Longimicrobium terrae: one gene and its partner. The protein of the gene in region 1 interacts with the protein of each later gene in a pairwise test. Links are inferred from orthologs where the notes say so. Each region holds a gene or a part of one and is shown on either strand. Other genes may lie near its edges. The genes, in order: rlmN and ftsZ.

Evidence for each region.
Region 2: the proteins of rlmN (region 1) and ftsZ interact in binary tests that used the Escherichia coli proteins (3 or more experiments, as listed by UniProt). The link is inferred for Longimicrobium terrae from one-to-one orthologs.

The regions. Positions count from the first base shown.
Region 1 is NZ_JACHIA010000024.1:52,045-61,859, forward strand. The notes cover bases 6,800-9,736. They hold rlmN (dual-specificity RNA methyltransferase RlmN), read right to left. Parts: upstream 8,853-9,736; coding sequence 7,746-8,852; downstream 6,800-7,745. Other genes in these bases: HNQ61_RS24785 (RluA family pseudouridine synthase), read right to left, coding at 6,800-6,818; HNQ61_RS24790 (hypothetical protein), read left to right, coding at 7,193-7,480; HNQ61_RS24795 (hypothetical protein), read left to right, coding at 7,482-7,724; HNQ61_RS24805 (fructose PTS transporter subunit IIA), read left to right, coding at 9,020-9,478; HNQ61_RS24810 (VanZ family protein), read left to right, coding at 9,478-9,736. In the rest of the region: HNQ61_RS24750 (NFACT RNA binding domain-containing protein), read right to left, coding at 30-1,727; panB (3-methyl-2-oxobutanoate hydroxymethyltransferase), read left to right, coding at 1,828-2,652; panC (pantoate--beta-alanine ligase), read left to right, coding at 2,649-3,518; panD (aspartate 1-decarboxylase), read left to right, coding at 3,553-3,927; HNQ61_RS29745 (hypothetical protein), read left to right, coding at 3,933-4,766; HNQ61_RS24775 (HD domain-containing protein), read left to right, coding at 4,738-5,331; HNQ61_RS24780 (LytR C-terminal domain-containing protein), read left to right, coding at 5,309-5,845; more of HNQ61_RS24785, read right to left, coding at 5,880-6,799; more of HNQ61_RS24810, read left to right, coding at 9,737-9,815.
Region 2 is NZ_JACHIA010000018.1:55,029-64,742, reverse strand. What follows is about bases 598-3,433. They hold ftsZ (cell division protein FtsZ), read left to right. Parts: upstream 598-1,284; coding sequence 1,285-2,583; downstream 2,584-3,433. Other genes in these bases: HNQ61_RS21765 (M23 family metallopeptidase), read left to right, coding at 2,693-3,433; ftsA (cell division protein FtsA), read left to right, coding at 598-1,215. Also shown: more of ftsA, read left to right, coding at 1-597; more of HNQ61_RS21765, read left to right, coding at 3,434-3,988; hisA (1-(5-phosphoribosyl)-5-[(5-phosphoribosylamino)methylideneamino]imidazole-4-carboxamide isomerase), read left to right, coding at 3,988-4,725; HNQ61_RS21755 (hypothetical protein), read left to right, coding at 4,722-4,955; HNQ61_RS21750 (threonine aldolase family protein), read left to right, coding at 5,598-6,650; recombinase RecA, read left to right, coding at 6,807-7,847; HNQ61_RS21740 (KUP/HAK/KT family potassium transporter), read left to right, coding at 8,096-9,714. UniProt on the Escherichia coli protein: Essential cell division protein that forms a contractile ring structure (Z ring) at the future cell division site. The regulation of the ring assembly controls the timing and the location of cell division.

The DNA of each region.
Region 1 (9,815 bases):
ATGTTTTTCTGGTCGTGCTTCGAGCGGGATCATTCGACTACGCGCAGACGTTCCTCCAGCGCGGCGTCGGGGGCGACGAAGATGGTCTTGGCCTGGACGAGGCTTACGCGTCCGGGCGGGGCGCCGCGCGGTTTGCGGACGTAGCGGCGCCGCGTCCAGTCCACCGCGACGGTGCCCGATGAGCGCGCCTTGCTGTAGTACGCCGCCAGCACCGCCGCTTCTTCCAGGTCGCGGGCCGGGGGCGCACCCTCTTCCCGCCAGCGGAGAACGACGTGGGAGCCGGGGACGGAGCGGGCGTGCAGCCATACGTCCCCCGGCGCCGCGTGGCCGAACGTAAGCCGGTCGTTGTCCCTGGAACTGCGCCCCACGCGCACCTCGATGCCCCCTGACGTGCGATACGGCCGGTAGGGAAGTCGTTCGTCGTCCGCGGAGGCGGAGGCGCGCTCGGCCGCTTCCGGGCGGCGCAGGGCGGCTTCCACGCCCTCCGGCACCTCTCCCGCCTCCAGCGAGGCGATGACGCCCATCCACCGATCGCGTTCCCGCTCCGCCTCCGCCACCAGTTCGGGGAGGCGCGCGTGCGCCTTGTCCCGGCGGCGGGCCTGCTCGTACAGCCGCTCCGCGTTCTCGTGCGGGCGCAGCGCGGGTTCCAGCGGCACCGTCACCTCGTCGCCCTCAAAGCCGGGGAGCACGACGCTGTCGGTGCCCGGCTCCAGCCAGTCCAGGTGAGCCAGGATCAGGTCGCCCCATCCGCGCAGCCGGTCCGCCTCGCCCGTCTTTCCCATGTCCGCCGCGAGGCGCGAAAGACGCTTCTCTGCACCCGCGAGCCGCCTCCGCGCGCGCTCCAGCAGTTCGGCCCCGGGCGCGGCGGCGGCCTCCACGGCATCGTCCGCCGGCTGCTCGCGAGACACCTGCTCCATCGCGGCCAGAAGGGACGTGTGCGGCGCGGACTCCGTTCCGGGGAGAAGGAGCGGATAGGGCTGCGGACCCGACGAGGTGCGCAGGAGCACGGGGGTGGAGGCATCCCCATCCGCCATTTCCCACCACCGCTCGAACGCATCCTCCAGGACGTCCTCCCCATCCACCGAAGCCGCCAGGCCCAGGATCCACGACGCGTTCATGGGGCTGGCGAAGGCGAAGCGGCGGACGAGGGCGCGCGCGCGGTCCGCGGGCGGGATCCCGGCGAGCGCGTCGGTCCACTCCGCGAGCAGCTCCGCGCGGGGGCGGCCGGGGAGGACGCGCCGGGTGGGCGGGGGAGGGAGGTAGACCGCGCCGGCCCGCAGCGCGCGCTCGCCGGCGGAGCGGGCGCGGAGGACGGAAATGATGCGCCGGGTTTCGGCATCCACCAGCAGCGCGTTCCACTGGTTGGTGTGCAGCTCGATGACCAGCGCCCGGCGCGCGCCGCGAAAGCGCGCCCCCTCGTGCAGGTCGATGCGCAGCAGCCGCTCGTCCGCGGGGGACGAGACGCGGGTGATGCGCGCCGACAGCTCCGACGGGTCCGGCGGGCGCGCGCCGTCCTCCGCGAGCGAGGCGGCGTCCACCAGGCGCACCCAGCCCCGGCGCGGGTGCAGGTCCCAGCGCAGCGCCTGCCCGCGGTCCAGCGGCAGCGTGCAGGAAAGGTCGCGGGCAAACACGGGCTGGCCGGCCGCGGCGCGGCCCCGCAGGGCGGCGCCGAGCTCCGCCGCGAGGGCGCGCACCAGCAGCGGATCGTAACGGATAAGGTTTGACACGCGGCCCAACTTCGGGTTACTTTCACGGCCCGTCAACCCGCAGTCCCATGCGCGATTTTCCGGCGTCCGGTCCGGTGTTCGCCACGCACGATGTAACGGGATGTCCACTCAGCGGGGAAGCGGGCCGCGGCGGGTGACCGTCGCCGAGCTGCGCGAAATGAAGCGCCGCGGCGAAAAGATCGCCGCGCTCACGGCATACGACTACCTCTTCGCCCGCCTGGTAGACGGCGCGGGCGTGGATGTCGTGCTCGTGGGCGACTCCCTCGGCCAGGTCATCCTCGGCCTGGATACCACCGTTCCCGTCACACTCGACGACATGATCCACCACGCCCGCGCGGTTCGCCGCGGCGTGGAGCGGGCCCTGCTCGTCGTCGACCTCCCCTTTCTCACCTACCAGGTCAGCCGCGAAGACGCCCTGCGCAATGCCGGGCGCGTGCTTCAGGAAACCGGGGCGCAGGCGGTGAAGCTGGAAGGGGGCTCCCCCGAAATCGCCGACACCGTCGCCGCGCTGGTGCGCGCCGGCATTCCCGTCATGGGCCACCTGGGCTTTACCCCCCAGTCGGTTCACGTGCAGGGCGTGCGCGTGCAGGGCAAGGGCGAAGAAGCGGCGGAGCGGATGATGGCCGAAGCGCGCCGCCTGGAGCAGGCCGGCGCCTTTTCCGTCGTCCTGGAGCTGGTGCCCGGCCCGCTGGCCGCGGCGGTGACGGAAAGCGTGTCCATTCCCACCATCGGCATCGGCGCCGGCGTGGGGTGCGACGGGCAGGTGCTGGTGCTGCACGACATGCTGGGGCTCAACACCGGCTTCAACCCGCGCTTTCTGCGCCGCTTCGCCGACGTGGGGCAGGCGGTGACGGACGGGGTGGGCGAGTACGTGCGCACGGTCAAGGACGGGGCGTATCCCGGCCCGGAACACACCTTCGAATGAGCATGGCCGTGGACGCGCGCCCCCTGCAGCTGGTGCACGGCCGCGCCGATCTTCGCGCCGCGATCGCCGCCGCGCGCGACGCCGGGGAGACGGTGGCGCTGGTGCCGACGATGGGCTTTCTGCACGCCGGGCACATGTCGCTGGTGGACCGCGCCCGCGAGCTGGCGGACCGGGTGATGATGTCCATCTTCGTCAACCCGCTGCAGTTCGGCCCCAGCGAAGACCTGGACCGCTACCCGCGCGACCTGGACGGCGACCTGGAGCTGGCACGCGAGCACGGCGTGGACCTGGTCTTTGCCCCTTCCGCCGCGGAGATGTATCCGCACGGCGCGCAGCAGGTGATGGTGGAGCCGGGGCCGCTGGGGTCGCGCATGGAGGGGGCCATCCGCCCCGGCCACTTCAGCGGCATGCTGACCGTGGTCGCCAAGCTGTTCGGCCTGTTCATGCCGGACGTGGCGGTATTTGGTCAAAAGGATTTTCAGCAGGCCACGCTCATCCGCCGCATGGTGGGGGACCTCAACATCCCCGTCCGCGTGGAGGTGGCGCCCATCGTGCGGGAGGCCGACGGCTTGGCGATGAGCTCCCGGAACGTTTATCTTTCCGTGGAGGAGCGCGAGCGCGCCCTGGCCCTGCACCGCGGGCTGCAGCGGGCAGACGCGCTGTTCGCCGGGGGCGAGCGCGACGCGGCGGTGCTGCGGCAGGCACTGTGGGCGGCGCTGCGGGTGCCGGGGATCGAGCCGGAGTACGCTGAGGCGGTGAACCCCGACACGCTGGAGCCGGTGACCGCCGCGGCGCCGGGAACCGTGCTGCTGGTGGCGGCGCGGGTGGGTGGAACGCGGCTGATCGACAACGCGGTCCTTTTCTGATTTCACGAGCAGGCGTCCACACTGGGAGGCTGCCATGCTTCGCAACATGTGCAAGAGCAAGATCCACCGGGCCACGGTGACCGGGGCGGATCTCAACTATATCGGCTCCATCACGATTGATCCCGAGCTGATGGAAGCCGCGGATCTGCTGGAGTTCGAGCAGGTGGCCGTCGTGAACGTCAACAACGGCGCGCGGTTCGAGACGTACGTGATCCCCGGTGAGCGCGGCCGGGGCGAGATGTGCCTGAACGGCGCCGCCGCGCGCCTGGTGCATCCCGGCGACAAGGTCATCGTCATCAGCTACGCGCAGTACGACGAGGCGGAAATGGCCAGCTACCGGCCGCGCTTCATCTTCGTGGACGAGCAGAACCGCATCTCGCGCGACGCCCTGCGGGCCGTCAGCTCCTGACGCCCGTGGGTCCCTGGACCGGCGTCGTACTGGCGCTGGCGGAGCCGGGGAGCGACGGGCTTCGCTCCCGGCTGTCCACCTACCTGCACCCCCTGGCGGGGCGCCCGCTGGCCTGGCATGCGGTAAGCTGCCTGGCCGCGCTGCGTCCGGCCCCGGCGCGCATCGTGGTGGTGGGGGGTGAGCTCGCCATCGAACTGTTTGGCGACATCGACTGTGTGGTCGATGTACTTCCCGCCACGGAAGCGGCGCTGGGCGGCGCCGTTCTGCCCGCGGAAGGGCGCGTGCTGGTGGTGGATGCCGCCGCACCCACCGCCGGCCCCGCGCTGGACCGCCTGCTGAAGCGGCCGGACGACGTGCTTCTGGAGGGCGGAGACGGCGCGGTGCTCGCGGCGTGGATCGGGCCGGAGGGCGCGGAGCGGCTGGTGGCGCGCGGCGGCGACCTGTCCGTCCTGCGCGCTCTTTCCGGGATCGCCGTCGTCCCTGACCCCGCCGGCTTCGTGGTGCGCGACCGCGCCTCGCTGGCCCGCGCCGGCGGCGCCATCCGCGACCGCGTCGTCCATCGGCTGATGAACGAGGGGGTCACCTTTCTCCTTCCCCAGACGGTGCTGGTGGACGTGGGCGTGGTCATCGGCCGCGATTCCGTCATCTACCCCGGCTGCGTACTGGAGGGGCAGACGGTGGTGGGCGACGAAACGGTCATCGGCCCGTGCTGCCGCATCGTCAGTTCGCGCGTGGGGAGCGGCGTGGAGCTTCGCGGCTTCAACTACGTGTCGCACACCGCCATCCGCAATCGCGCCATCCTGGAATCCCATGCCCGCCGCGGCTTTGACGACGAGTGATCCCGGCCCGCTGGTGCGCGCCGCAGCCCGCGGCGAACTTCCCAAGTGGGCGCACGTTTCCGAGAAGCGGCGCGCGCACATGGCGCGCGTGGCCGCGCTGATGGCGGAATGGGCGTCCGGACTGGGGCTTTCCGAAGGCGACCAGGCGCGCTGGACGGCCACCGGCTGGCTGCACGATGCGTTGCGCGAAGGCACGCCGGACGAACTGCGCCCCCAGGTTCCGCCCGCCTTTCACGATCTTCCCGGCAAGCTGCTGCACGGCCCCGCCGCCTCCGAGCGCTTGGCCGGCGAGGTGGATGAGGAGATGCTGGAGGCCATCCGCTACCACACGCTCGGCTCGCCCCGGTGGAAGGCGCTCGGCCGGGCGCTGTACCTGGCGGATTTTCTGGAGCCGGGGCGCCGGTACGAGACGGAGTGGACCGCGTCGCTGCGCGCCCGTATGCCGGCGGAGATGGACGCCGTGCTGCGCGAGGTGGTGGAGGCGCGGGTGCGGCACGTGATGGAAAGCGGGTCCGCGCTGCATCCAGAAACGCAGGCGTTCCATGGCCAGGTCAGCGCCGCGTAGCGCGGCCGCCAAGGGCGGCTCCGGCGGCGGGCGGATTCAGGTAATCGGCCTGTTTCTGCTGCTGCTGCTGGTGGCCGTGCTGGTGGGGTCCATGGTGGCGGGGTTGATGGGCGGCGGGGGCGAACTGGCCCGGCCCGTTGCCGCGGCGGATTCGGCTGCCGCCACGGCGGACCCGGTTTCCGCCACGCCCGCCCAGGGGCCGCGGCCGGGTGCGCGCGTCCGCGTGGAAGTGCTGAACGCGTCCGGCATCCCCGGGCTGGCGGCGGAAGGACGGCGCGTACTGCGCGACCGCGGCTTCGACGTCGTCTTTATCGGCAACGGCGCCGGGTTTCCGCCCGACAGTTCGCTCGTCCTTGACCGCGTAGGGCGGATGGACGCCGCGCGCGAGGTGGCGGACGCCATCGGAATCCGCCGCGTGCAGCCCAAGCCGGACGCCAACATGTACGTGGACGCGACGGTGGTGCTGGGAAAGGACTGGCGCGCGGCGCCGGAGAGCGGGGAAGCGCAGCAGTAAAAGATGCGGATCGGCACAACGCGGCCCGGGCGAATCAGCCCCGGGCCGTTTCGTTTTTCAGCACCTCGATCGCGGCCCGCAGATCCTCCGCCAAGGGTGCGCGCAGCTCCACCGGTGCACCCGTGGCGGGATGCGTAAAGGCCAGCCGCTCCGCGTGCAGCGCCTGCCGCTTTACCAGATCCACACGGCGGCGTCCGTACTGCCTGTCGCCCAGGACGGGGTGGCCGGCGTGCTGCATGTGCACGCGGATCTGGTGCGTCCGCCCCGTCTCCAGTTCCAGGCGCACCAGCGTCGCGTTGGGATAGCGCTCCACGACCTCGTAGCGCGTCAGCGCGGGCTCGCCGTTGGGCCGGGTGACGCGCAGGGTGGGATTGCGCGGGTCCCGCGCGATGGGCGCGTCGATCATTCCCCGGTCCTGCGTCACGACGCCGTCCACCAGGGCCAGGTACTCGCGCTTCAGTTCGCCCGCACGCAGCTGCAGATCCAGCCGGTGATGCGCGTGCGCCGTCCGCGCAAACAGCACCAGTCCGGAGGTGTCGCGGTCGATGCGGTGCACGGGATGCACGCGCGCCCGGATTCCGCGCTGCTGAAGGTGCCACGCCACCCCGTGCGCCAATGTGCGGTCCTGCCCCGGCGAGGTGGGGTGGACGAGCACGAACGGCGGCTTGTCGATGACCAGCAGGTCCTCGTCTTCCGCCACGATGGACAGCGGCATCTCCACGGGGGTCAGCCCCGGTTCCTCGTCCACCACCAGCCGCACCTCCACCAGATCCCCCGCCTTGACCTTGCCCGCCAGCCACCCGGGCTTGCGGTTCATCTGCACGCCCCTGCTGCGCGTAAGCCGCTGAATCATCCGCCCCGATATCCCCAGCGTTTCCGTCAGCAGCTGCTGCAGCGTGCGGCCCGCCTCGTCGGCGGTAACGGTGTGCTTGACCCACTGGGGCTTGCGCCCGGATTCGGCTGGCTGCGGCATGATACGGCGTCGGGGCGATCAGAATACTCAGGAACCACGACAATCTACGCGTCCCGGCCCCGATGCACGACCGGCCTCGTTTCCATGCGCGATTCCGATGGCCGACAGGGCCCGAGGGTTAGCGGTCTCATGGTTGGATGCGGGATCGCGAGAGGCGGGCGTACTCGCGGCGGCGGCAAACGGAACGGCGGGAATCCCGAACAAGACACCGGGCGTGCGTGGCGGGTCGCGGTGGAGTGAAACACCTGTGGCGTATAGAGATAGGGATAAAGAAAAGGCTTGACGGCAGGAGCGGAGTCGTGCACCATTGTGGCGTTCAGATTGTCCATGTGCGCCGCAGGCCCGGCGCCTACCCGCACCGCGGAAGGGCACCCATGTCCACCCTCTCTGATCCGGAAGTGACCGGCGAACCCGCGTCCGCCGAGTACACCGTCCCCGCCGGCTACGGCACCATGCGCCTGCGCGAGCACGCCGTTCCGTTCGGCGCGTACGTAGACGCCGAGCCCGTCGTCCGGCGCGCCAGGCCCGATTACCGGGCCCGGACGCGCGACATGCTGGCGCGCGTGGCGGTGGTGCGGCGCGCGCTCGACGAGGACCAGCGCGAGATCGACCGCCTGCGACGCGAAACCCGGTGCGTCATCGACGGCCTGCTCGCGGCCTGACATGTGGAAGGAAGTGCTCGACACCACCCGCACGCTGCTGCGGCTGGCCGAAGACCTGCGCCAGAACCGCGAGGAGATCAGGGAAATCCGCCGCGAGCTTCACGATCTGGCGCTGGCGGTGCAGCGGGTGTCGCTGGAGGTGGCGCAGGTGCGCGAGGCGGGAGAAAAGGACCGAGAGGTGCTGGTGCTGCAGTTGGAAAACCAGATCCTGCGCGCCCGCACCCTCGCCGTGTCGGCGGGATGAGCGGTGCGGGCCGCGGGAATGCTAGATCGAGCCCATCTGCACCGGGGCGCGGCCCTGCGTGACCTCGGCGCGAAGCTGGCCGCACGCGGCGGCGATGTCGCTGCCGCGCGATTCACGGACGGCGGCGCTGATCCCCTGGCGGCCCAGCCGCTCCACGAACAGGTCCAGCCGAGCGCGGCGGCTCGGCTTCCACTCCGTGCCCGGAATGGGATTGAACGGAATGAGGTTCACGAACGCGTTGAACTCCCGGACCACGCGGGCGAGCTCGTCCGCCAGTTCAGGCAGGTCGGTGACGCCGTCGATCATCACGTACTCGAACGTAATGCGCTTTCCGCCGGCCGCGTCAAACCGGCGCAGGGCGTCCAGCAGTTCGTCGATGTCGTACTTTTTTTCCAGCGGAATCAGCTTCTGCCGGAGTTCGTGGTTGGGCGCGTGCAGCGACACGGCCAGGCGGTACTGCTCCGGCATCTCCGCCAGCCGCTGAATGCCCGGCACCACGCCCACCGTGCTGATGGTGATGCGGCGCGCGCCGAACTTGTAGCCGCGGTTCAGGATGGCCAGGGTGGGGAACACGGCCTTGGGGTTCATGAGCGGCTCGCCCATCCCCATGAAGACGATGTTGGTGATGTCGTCGTAGCCGTTTTCCTGCGCCCAGCGGCGCGCCCCGCGGAACTGCGCCACGATCTCGCCGGCCGAAAGCTGGCGCCGGTATCCCGCCCAGCCGGTGGCGCAGAAGGTGCACGCCATGGCGCACCCCGCCTGCGACGAGATGCACAGCGTCAGGCGCGTGGGGGTGGGGATGAGGACGGACTCGATCAGTTCTCCGTCGGCCAGGCGCCACAGGTGCTTGGCGGTGCCGTCCACGGAGCGGGAGATCTTGGCCGGCTCGGGCGCGGTGAAAGAGAATGCTTCGGCCAGTGCCGCGCGCTCCGCCTGCGGCAGGTCGCTCATTTCGGCGAAGCCGGCCGCGCCGCGCTCGTACAGCCAGCGCAGCACCTGCCCCACGCGGTACGCCGGCTGGCGGCGGCCGGTGAAGTGCTCGCGCAGCGCGGATTCCGCCACTTCGGGCAGCAGGCCCACGAGGTCGGCGAGGGCTGAAACGGGCGTGGGCTGGGCGGTGGCGATCATCCGTGCGTTCCGTGATGCTGGGCGCGTGCAAACCGGGTAGTTCACCGCACGCGCCGCCATGTTCCCCGCGTGCTTGTCGGCATTTGGCGCGAGCGTTAGCTTTTGCAAGCTCCGCACCCGGCCACGCCATGGCGTGGCCTGTCCGTTTCCCGGCCTTGAGGCTTGCAGTGCTGCTCAACGAGCTGCTCACTCCCGAACGCGTGCGCGTCCCCCTGCGGGGCGGTTCCAAGCAGGATCTTCTGCAGGAACTGGTGGCGCTGCTGCACGATCAAGGCGCCGTCGCCGACGCGGAGGGCGTGCTGGCCTCCGTTCGCCAGCGCGAGGAACTGCTGAGCACGGGCGTGGGAAGCGGCGTCGCCATCCCGCACGGCAAGAGCAACTCGGTGCCGGAACTGGTGATGGCGGCGGGCGTCACCCGCGAGCCGGTGGACTTCGACTCGCTGGACGGGCAGCCCGTGCGGCTGATGTTTCTGCTGGTGGGGCCGGAGAACGCGGCCGGGCAGCACGTAAAGGCGCTGTCGCGCATTTCGCGCATGGTGCGCCGCGACGGCTTTCGCGAGCGCCTGGTGGCGGCGCAGTCCGCCGACGAGTTCATGGCGCTTCTGGCGGAGGCTGAGGCGCTCTGATGCGCCGGCTGCTGCCCTGGATTCCCGCGCTCGCCTGGGCGGTCGCCATCTACCTGGTTTCCGGGCGCAGTTCGGTTCCGGTGCCGGGCGTAAGCGGCGCCGACAAGGTGCTGCACTTCGGGGCGTACGCCCTGCTGGGCGGGCTGCTGGCCTTTGCGGCGCACCGCTCGGCGCTGCACCCCGGGGTGGCCGTGATCCTGGGAGTGCTGTACGGCGCGAGCGACGAAATTCACCAGAGTTTCGTGCCGGGGCGCTCTCCCGACATTCGTGACTGGGTAGCCGACGCGCTGGGCGTCTGCTTCGCCGTCTTTCTGTACACACGCTGGCGCGCCCGCCG
Region 2 (9,714 bases), on another replicon or contig:
GCCGTGGTCATCGCGGAGGTGTCGGGCGATGCCCCCCACCGCGCCCAGGTCAAGGTGCTGGGGGTGGGGCAGGCGCGCACCGGCGGCATCCGCCGCGAGATCGTCACCGACATCGAGGCCACCACCGAGTCCGTGCGCAAGGCGGTCAAGGAAGCGGAATTGATGGCCGGCGTGACCGTGCAGCGGCTGTACACCGGCATCGCGGGCGAGCACATCCACGCCTGGCCCAGCACCGGCGTCGTCGCCGTCGGCGGGCGCCCGGCGGGGGACGGTGAGATCCGCACGGGCGACGTGGACCGCGTGCAGGAAGTCGCCCGCGCCGTGGTCATCCCCGGCGACCGCGAGCTGATCCACGCGATCCCGCAGGAGTACATCGTCGACGCGCAGGACGGCATCCGCGACCCCGTCGGCATGGCGGGGACCCGGCTGGAGGCCGAGGTCTTCATCGTCACCGGCAGCGCCAGCGCCAGCCAGAACGTGCGCAAGGCCGTCACCCGCGCCGGCTACACCGTCGCGGAGCTCGTGCTGGAGCCGCTGGCCTCGTCGCTCGCCGTGCTGACGGAAGACGAGATGGAGATCGGCGTCGCCCTCGTGGAACTGGGCGGGGGGACGACGGACCTGTGCGTCTTTCACGAGCGCAAGATCAAGCACCTGACCTCGCTCCCCTGGGGCGGCGCGACGGTCACGAACGACATCGCCAAGGGCCTCTCGCTTCCGTACGCCGAGGCGGGGCGCGCCAAGGAGCGCTTCGGCGTGGCCCGCGCGGACTTCGTGCGGCCGGATGAAACGTTCGAGATCCCGGGCGCGGCGGCGGGGCAGACGCGCCACGTCGCGCGCGAGCTGCTGGCGCACATCATCGAGCAGCGGATGGACGAGATCTTTGGGCTCGTCGCGGCCGAGCTGGAGCGCGCGGGGTTCGGCGGGGGCGAGCTGGGCGGCGGCGTGGTGCTCACCGGCGGCGGCGCCGCGCTGCAGGGCGTGGTGGAGCTGGCGGAGCGCACCTTTGCCTCGTCCGTGCGCATCGGCGTGCCCGGCGAGGGACTCGGCGGGCTTGCGGATTCCGTCCGCCGCCCCAAGTTTGCGACCGCCGCCGGACTCGCGGTCTACGGGTCGCGACGCCTCATCACGGACACTCCCGAAAGCAGCGCCCTCGCCGGCGCTTCGGTCAACGGCATCGTAAAGCGCATCAGCGACTGGTTCGCGGACTTCTTCTAGAAGCCCGCGCGGTCGCCTGCTTTTTAGTTCTTTCTGTTCAGAATTTTCTCCCCTGGGGAGCCAGCGCACATGGTCTTCGAGTACGACGAAACGATGACCCAGAACGCCCGCATGAAGGTGGTGGGCGTGGGTGGCGGCGGCGGCAACGCCGTCAACCGCATGATCGAGGAGGACCTGGAGGGCGTCGACTTCATTTCGGTGAACACCGACGCGCAGGTCCTGAAGCTCAGCAAGGCCGACGTCCGCATTCAGATCGGGCACAAGCTCACCCGCGGCCTGGGCGCCGGCGCGCGCCCGGAAATCGGCGCGCAGGCGCTGGAGGAGAACCGGGATGAGATGCGGCGCGCGCTGGACGGCGCCGACCTGGTCTTCATCACCGCCGGCATGGGCGGCGGCACCGGCACCGGCGCCGCCCCGCTGATCGCGGAAATGGCGCGGGAGATGGGGGCGCTCACCATCGCCATCGTCACCAAGCCCTTTCTGTTCGAGGGCAAGAAGCGGATGAAGCAGGCCGAGCAGGGCCTTGCCGAGCTGAAGCGCGCGGCGGACACCATGATCGTGGTGCCCAACGAGCGGCTCCTGGCCGTCGTGGGCAAGGGCACCAGCTTCAAGGACGCGCTCAAGAAGGCGGACGAGGTGCTGCTGCACGCCACGCAGGGCATCTCCGACCTGATCCGCGTGACCGGCGAGGTGAACGTGGACTTCGCCGACGTGCGCACGGTGATGAGCAACCGCGGCGCGGCGCTCATGGGCACCGGCTTCGGACGGGGCGAAAACCGGTCGATGGAGGCCGCGCAGGAGGCCATCAGCTCGCCGCTGCTGGACAACATCTCCATCAGCGGCGCGGCGGGCGTGCTCATCAACATCACCGGCGGAATGGACCTGGCGATCGACGAGGTCACGACGATCTCCTCCATCATCCAGGAAGCCGCGGGCGACGACGCCGAGATCATCTTTGGCGCCGTGCACGACCCCAGCATGAAGGAAGAGGTGCGCGTCACGGTGATCGCCACCGGCTTTGAAAAGGACGCCATCATCCCCGACCGGCTGGACGGCGTGATCCGCGCCGACTTCCGCTCGCACGGCCGCTCCCCCGCGGGCGCCGATATCGCGGGGACGCGCACGGCCTACCCGCCGCGTCCGGCTTCCGGCGACGCGCGCTCGTCGCTGGACTCTCGTTCTTCGGGGATGGACAGCCGCCCCGAGCCGCGGATGGAGCCGCGCGCGGAGCGGCTGGAGCACCGCCCCGAGCCGCGCGCCGAGGCACAGCCGGGGGTGACGCCGCTGCACAAGATGCCGCCGCGGCCGGAGCCCAAGGTCCCCAGCGACCTCGAGATTCCTACCTTTATCCGCCGGCAGATGGACTGAAGCCGGCCCCCTCGCCTCCTCGCGGCCCACGCCGCGGGGAGGCGAGTCTCTGGTGCCCGGCCGCGTTCCCCCGGCCGGACAGGATTGCAACCCCCAAGCAGGAAGACGGATGTCTCGTCCCGCCCGCATCATCGCCGCCGGCGCGCTCTGCGCGCTGGGCGCGGCGCTCGGCGTTCAGCGCCTGGCCACTCTCCGCGCCGCCGAACAGCAGATGGAGGCACCGCCGGCGTGGCTTCCGGCGGCGCAGGCCCGCCCCGCGGAGCTTGCCTTTGCCGACACGCTGCGCCGCGGCGAAACGCTTTCGGAGCTTCTGGACCGCACCAAGCTGGACCTGACGGCCACCCGCGCGCTGCTGGAGCAGCTGTCCCAGGTGCAGGACCCGCGTACCGTGCGCCCCGGGCTGGTGGTGGAGTACCGCCGTTCCACGCGCACCGGCGCCGTGCGCGCCGTCAGCACGCGGCTGGACGCGGACCGCCGCCTTTCGCTGCGCCCCGCGGGCGCGGGATGGAACGCGCGGGTGGAAGAGGTCGCGGTCCACACGGATACCACGGTGCTGGCGGGAAGCGTGCGCCGGTCGCTGTATCAGGCGCTGATGGACGGCGAGGGCGACGTGCCCCGCGGCGAGCGGCAGCGCGTGGCGGACCTGCTGGCGGACAGCGTGTTTCCCTGGCAGATCGACTTTTCGCGCGACCTCAAGGTGGGCGACACCTTTCGCATCCTGTACGAGCGGATGGTGCGCCCGGACGGCAGCGCGCGCTCGTCGCGCATCCTGGCCGTGCAGTTCGACATCGACGGCCGCGCGCACGACGCCTACCGCTTCACCGTGGACGGGCTGGACGAGTTCTACGACGGCGACGGCGAGTCGCTCAAGCGCGCGTTCCTGCGGGCGCCGCTGGAGTTCCGCCGCATCAGCAGCGTCTTTACCAGCGGCCGCTTTCACCCCATCCTGCGCCGCGTGCGCGCGCACCAGGGCATCGACTACGCGGCCTCCATGGGCACGCCGGTCCGCGCCGTGGGCGACGGGGTGATCGCGCGCGCCGGGTGGGCGGGCGGATACGGCAACCTTGTGGAAATCCGCCACCAGCGGGGATACGGCAGCCGCTACGGCCACATGCGCGGCTTCGCGCCCGGCATCCGTCCCGGCGTCCGCGTGCGCCAGGGCCAGCTGATCGGCTTCGTGGGCACCACGGGGCTCAGCACCGGGCCGCACCTGCACTACGAGTTCCACATGGACGGCCGCCCCGTCGATCCGTCGTCCATCCGCTACCTGACCGGCGCGCCCATCCCGGGCGGCGCCAGGGGCCGCTTCCGCGCCGCGCGCGACCTGCGCACGGCCGCCCTGGAGCGCGTCTCCGGCCCGCGCCTCGCCAAGCGCGACAGCGCCCGCACGGGCGACCGCGGCTGATGGCGGAATTTGCGCTGTACCCGGCCATCGACCTGCGCCGGGGCCGCTGCGTGCGGCTGGAAAAGGGGATGGCGGAGCGGGAAACGGTCTACGGCGACGATCCCGCCGCCGTCGCCGCGGGGTTCGCCGCGGCGGGCGCGGAGTGGATTCACGTCGTGGACCTGGACGCCGCCTTCGGGGACGGGAGCAACCGCGCGCTGATCCGTTCGCTTGCCGCCACCGCCGGTGTTCGCGTGCAGACCGGCGGGGGACTGCGGACGGAAGCGGACCTGGAGGAAGTGCTGGAGGCCGGCGCCGCGCGCGCCGTCATCGGCACGGCCGCGATCGAGAACCCGGAGCTGGTGCGCACGGCCGTCGCCCGCTGGGGCGCGGACCGCATCGCCGTCGGCCTGGACGCGCGCGGCAGGCGTCCCGCGGCGCGCGGCTGGGTGGAGGAAAGCGGGACGGACCTGTTCGACCTGGCCCGCACGCTCGTCGAATATGGCGTGCGGACGATCATCCACACCGACATCGAGCGGGACGGGATGATGATGGGGCCCAACCTGGACCTGTCCGCCGAGCTGGCCGCGCACGCCGGTGCGGAAGTGATCGTTTCCGGCGGCATGCGCGGGATCGACGACGTACGCGCCTGCGCGGCGGCGGCGCGCGAGGGACGCGGAATTTCCGGCGCCATCATGGGCCGCGCCATCTACGAGGGCGCGGTGGACGTGGGCGAGGCGCTGCGGGCCGCGCGATGATGTCGCGCGAGGTGCTCACCGGCTCACGCGGGCGGGCCAGCGGCCACGCGGTCGTGAACGTGCTGCAGAACTACACCGGCCTCACGCATCCCGAGGCCATGCGCATGTTCGAGCAGGTGCGCGCCGGCGAGCGGGTGGAGATCGATCTGGATGACGAGTTCGCCGCGTACGATCTCGTCTCCATGCTCACCGATCTGGGCCTCAAGGCCGAAGTCGCCGACACCAACTGATCGTCCGGATACTGCGGATCTCCAGCGCGCCTCCCGTCGGGAGGCGCGCTTTCCGTGTTTCGTCCATCCCAAACCGGACACGAACGCGCGTCCCGCCATCCGGTCGAAAAATCTTGTTGCCACGTGGCTGGCCCGTTGTGATCGCGCCTGATTTTCCACCTGCGACACGATCTTTCGCCAGACACCCGAATGCCCTTGTTCGGAGCCTTTCGGGTCTGTATGTATTGAAAGTGAACACGCCGCGCGCTCCTTCCGCGAGTCGCTCATAAAGGGTTCTGCGGTAATCCGCGATAATTGGGGCAAGCGAAAAAATTGAGATGTGATGCGGAGATTGGGGAGCAATTCCGCCGCGCAACTCTTCCGGGAATGCTGATTTCCGCAGGAAAACCGGGAGCGCATGCGGTAATCTGCGGCAACCCGCGGTAATCAGCGCGGAATGACGGCGCCATGTCAGGACGGGCAGATCAACCCAGGAATGGAGGAGAGAAGCTTCCATGAGTATTCGGTGGGGGGATGGACGTGACTTGGCTGGAGGGGTGCCCCGCCGGGATGGAAGAGGATGGAGGGCACGCGCGCGTCCCTTGCCGGAGCGTCGGCGGATGGGGATCTTTCCGCCTCCCACGATTCCCTGAAGGATGAACGATGCCCGAATCCGCTCGCGACATGGTAGATCTGCGTTCCGACACGGTGACGCGCCCCTCGCCCGAAATGCGCCGCGCCATCGCCGAAGCCGAGGTGGGCGACGCGGTGCTGGGCGACGACCCCACGGTGGCGGCGCTGGAGCGGGCTGCGGCGCAGCTGCTGGGCAAGGAGGCCGCCCTGTTCTTTCCCAGCGGCATCATGGCCAACACGGCGGGCGTGCTGGTGTGGGCCCAGCCGGGAACAGAGGCCGTGATCGACGCGGGTGGCCACATCCTGAACTACGAAGAGGGCGCGGCGGCGGCGTGGGGCGGCGTGCAGCTGCGCGCGGTGCAGACGCCGGACGGCCTGCTGGACCCGGACCTGGTGGCTGAGGCCATCCGCCCGGACACGCCGTACCTGCCGCAGACCTCGCTGGTGTGCGTGGAAAACACCCACAACAGCGCGGGCGGGCGCATTCTGCCGCTGGAGCGGATGCGCGCGGTGCGCGACGTGGCGCGTGAGCGGGGCGTGCGCGTGCACCTGGACGGCGCGCGCCTGCCGAACGCCTCCGTGGCGACCGGCACGCCCATGTCCGCCTGGGCGGCGGAGGCAGACACGGTGATGTTCGCGCTTTCCAAGGGGCTGGGCGCGCCCGTGGGTTCCATCCTGGGCGGCGACGCGGAAACCATGCAGCGCGCCTGGCGCCTGCGCCGGCGGCTGGGCGGGGGAATGCGGCAGGCCGGCATCCTGGCGGCGGCCGGGCTGTACGCGCTGGAGCACAACTTTCCGCTGCTCGCCCAGGATCACCGCCGCGCGCGGGAACTGGCACAGGCCGCGGGCGCGGTGGACGGGATTCAGGCCGCCGTGCCGGACACCAACATCGTCATGCTGGACCTGGAAGACGCGGCGCTGCAGCCGGCCGCCCTCCTGGCCGCGCTGGCGGAGCGCGGCATTCTGATGACGCAGTTCGGGCCGCGTCGGCTGCGCTCCGTGCTGCACATGGACGTGGGCGACGACGGAATCCGCCGCGCCGCCCAAGCCTTGCGCGAGGTTGTGGAGGCCGCGCGGGGCTGACCCGGAAAGCGTGTCCACGGCGCGAACAAAACCCTTGTGCGCCGCTTCGCTTTCGTGTAAACTTTCGCCTTATCTTCGGGAACGCACCTCCCGGCCCGGTGTATTGTCCGCACAGCCGTTCGCGGCTTCTGAACACGCTATCTCTGAGGAATTCCCATGGCATTTGTCGAAGTCGCGGATGACAAGAAGAAGGCCCTGAACGTCGCCATCGGCCAGATCGAAAAGGCGTACGGCAAGGGCTCCATCATGCGGATGGGCGTCAACGGGCCCAAGGTGCAGGTGGCCGCCATCCCCACGGGCGCCATCAACCTTGACGCCTGCATCGGCGTGGGCGGCATTCCGCGCGGCCGCGTGACCGAGATCTACGGCCCGGAGTCGTCCGGCAAGACGACGCTCTGCCTTCACGTGATCGCCAACGCGCAGAAGATCGGCGGCGTGGCCGCGTTCATCGACGCGGAGCACGCGCTGGACATCGAGTACGCGCGCAAGCTGGGCGTGGACGTCGACAACCTGCTGGTGTCGCAGCCGGACACGGGTGAGCAGGGGCTGGAGATCGCCGAAGTGCTGGTGCGCTCCAACGCGGTGGACGTCATCGTCATCGACTCCGTGGCGGCGCTGGTGCCCCGGGCGGAAATCGAAGGCGAAATGGGCGACAGCCACGTAGGCCTGCAGGCACGCCTGATGAGCCAGGCGCTGCGCAAGCTGACCGGAGCCATCAACCGCACGCAGACCACGGTCATCTTCACCAACCAGATCCGTGAAAAGATCGGCGTGATGTTCGGCAGCCCGGAAACGACGACCGGCGGCCGGGCGCTCAAGTTCTACGCCTCGCTGCGGCTGGACATCCGCCGCATCGGCAGCATCAAGGACCGCGACGTGCTCACGGGCAACAAGACGCGCGTCAAGGTCGTCAAGAACAAGGTGGCGCCGCCCTTCAAGCAGGCGGACTTCGACATCATGTTCAACGTGGGCATCGACCACTACGGCATCATCGTGGACCTGGCGGTGGAGCAGGACGTGATCAACAAGTCCGGCGCCTGGTTCTCGTACGGCGACGTGCGGCTGGGGCAGGGGCGCGAGAACGCCAAGGCCTTTCTGCAGGAAAACCCGCAGGTGGCCGCGGCCATCGAGGTGCAGGTCAAGGAAGTACTGGGGATGAACGGCATCGCCGCCGCCGCCCCCGAGAGCGACGACTGACGTACCGCGCCACGGCGCAACAAGGCCCCTTCCACCGCGGAAGGGGCCTTTCGCGTTCCGCGGCCCGCCTCGGCCGAACCCGCGGCGCGGGCCGCATCCGTTGACGCGCCCCGCCGCGACCCCGACCTTGTCGCTCGCCGCGTTGTACTGACGTCCGGCACCGCGGTTGCACATGCACCCGCGGGTTGCGCGGGGCGCACGGGCGATCTGTCGCCCGGCGCCGCCGCCACTGACCACGGAATCCGGTTGTGAGCGCAAACGAGCACGGACACGCCGAGCCCAAGGGGCGCTACCTGGCGCTGCTCTCCCTTTCCGCGCTGGGCGTCGTCTACGGCGACATCGGAACCAGTGTACTCTACACGGTCCGCGAATCCTTTCACCACACGCACGGGCTTCACCCCACGCGCGACAACGTGCTGGGCGTGCTTTCGCTCATCTTCTGGGCGCTGCTGCTGGTCATCTCCATCAAGTACGCCATCTTCGTGCTGCGGGCCGACAACCGCGGCGAGGGGGGCATTCTGGCGCTCACCTCGCTGGTGACGCCGGTGGGCGCGCTCAAGAAGAACAGCCGCTGGGTGCTCATCATGCTGGGGCTGTTCGGCACGGCGCTGCTGTACGGCGACGGGATGATCACCCCCGTCATCTCGGTGCTGAGCGCAGTGGAGGGGCTGGAGGTGGCTACGCCCTTCTTTTCGCCCTACATCATCCCCATCACCATCGCCATCCTGATCGGCCTGTTCTGGGTGCAGAAGTACGGCACCGGGGGCGTGGGCCGCATCTTCGGCCCGGTGACGCTGCTGTGGTTCGTCATCATCGCCGTCCTCGGGGTGATGAACCTGGTGCGCGACTTCAGCGTGCTGTGGGCCATGAACCCGCTGTACGGCGCGCGCTTCTTCATCCACAACGGATGGAACGGCTTTCTGGTGCTGGGCTCCGTGTTCCTGTGCGTGACCGGCGGCGAGGCGCTGTACGCCGACATGGGGCACTTCGGGCGCAAGCCCATCAAGCTGGCGTGGTACTGGGTGGTGCTTCCCGCGCTGCTGCTGAACTACTTCGGGCAGGGCGCGCTGCTGATTCACAACCCGGCCGCGGTGGACAACCCGTTCTACCGCATGGTGCCGCCGTGGGCGCTGTACCCGGTGGTGGTGATCGCCACGATGGCGGCGGTGATCGCGTCGCAGGCACTGATCACGGGGGCGTTCAGCCTGACCATGCAGGCGGTACAGCTGGGGTACATGCCGCGGGTGCAGATCGAGCACACCTCGTCCCGCGAGCGGGGGCAGATCTACATTCCCGCCATCAACTGGGTGCTGATGATTTCGTGCATCGGCCTCGTCCTTGGCTTTCGCGACAGCACGCACGTGGCGGCCGCGTACGGCGTGGCGGTGACCACGACCATGGTGGTGACCACGCTGCTGCTGTTTACGGTGGAGCGGGAAAAGTGGAAGTGGCCGCGGCTGGCGTCGTGGTCGTTCACGGCGGTGTTCCTGACCATCGACTTCGCCTTCCTGGGCGCCAACCTGGTCAAGATTCCGCACGGGGGCTGGTTTCCCCTTGTGGTGGGCGCGCTGATCTTTGGGCTGATGACGACGTGGAAGACGGGGCGCGGCATTCTGGCGGAGCGCATGGCCTCCAGCACGCTTCCGGTGGACATGTTTCTGGCGGACGTGGGGAACAACCCGCCGCACCGGGTGCGCGGAACGGCCGTGTTCATGTACGGCAACCCCAACGGCACGCCTCCCGCGCTGCTGCACAGCCTGAAGCACTACCAGGTGCTGCACCAGCACACCGTGTTTCTGGCGGTGATGACGGAAGAGGTACCGCACCTGCAGGGCGGGGAGCGCACGGTGGTGCAGGAGCTGGGGCA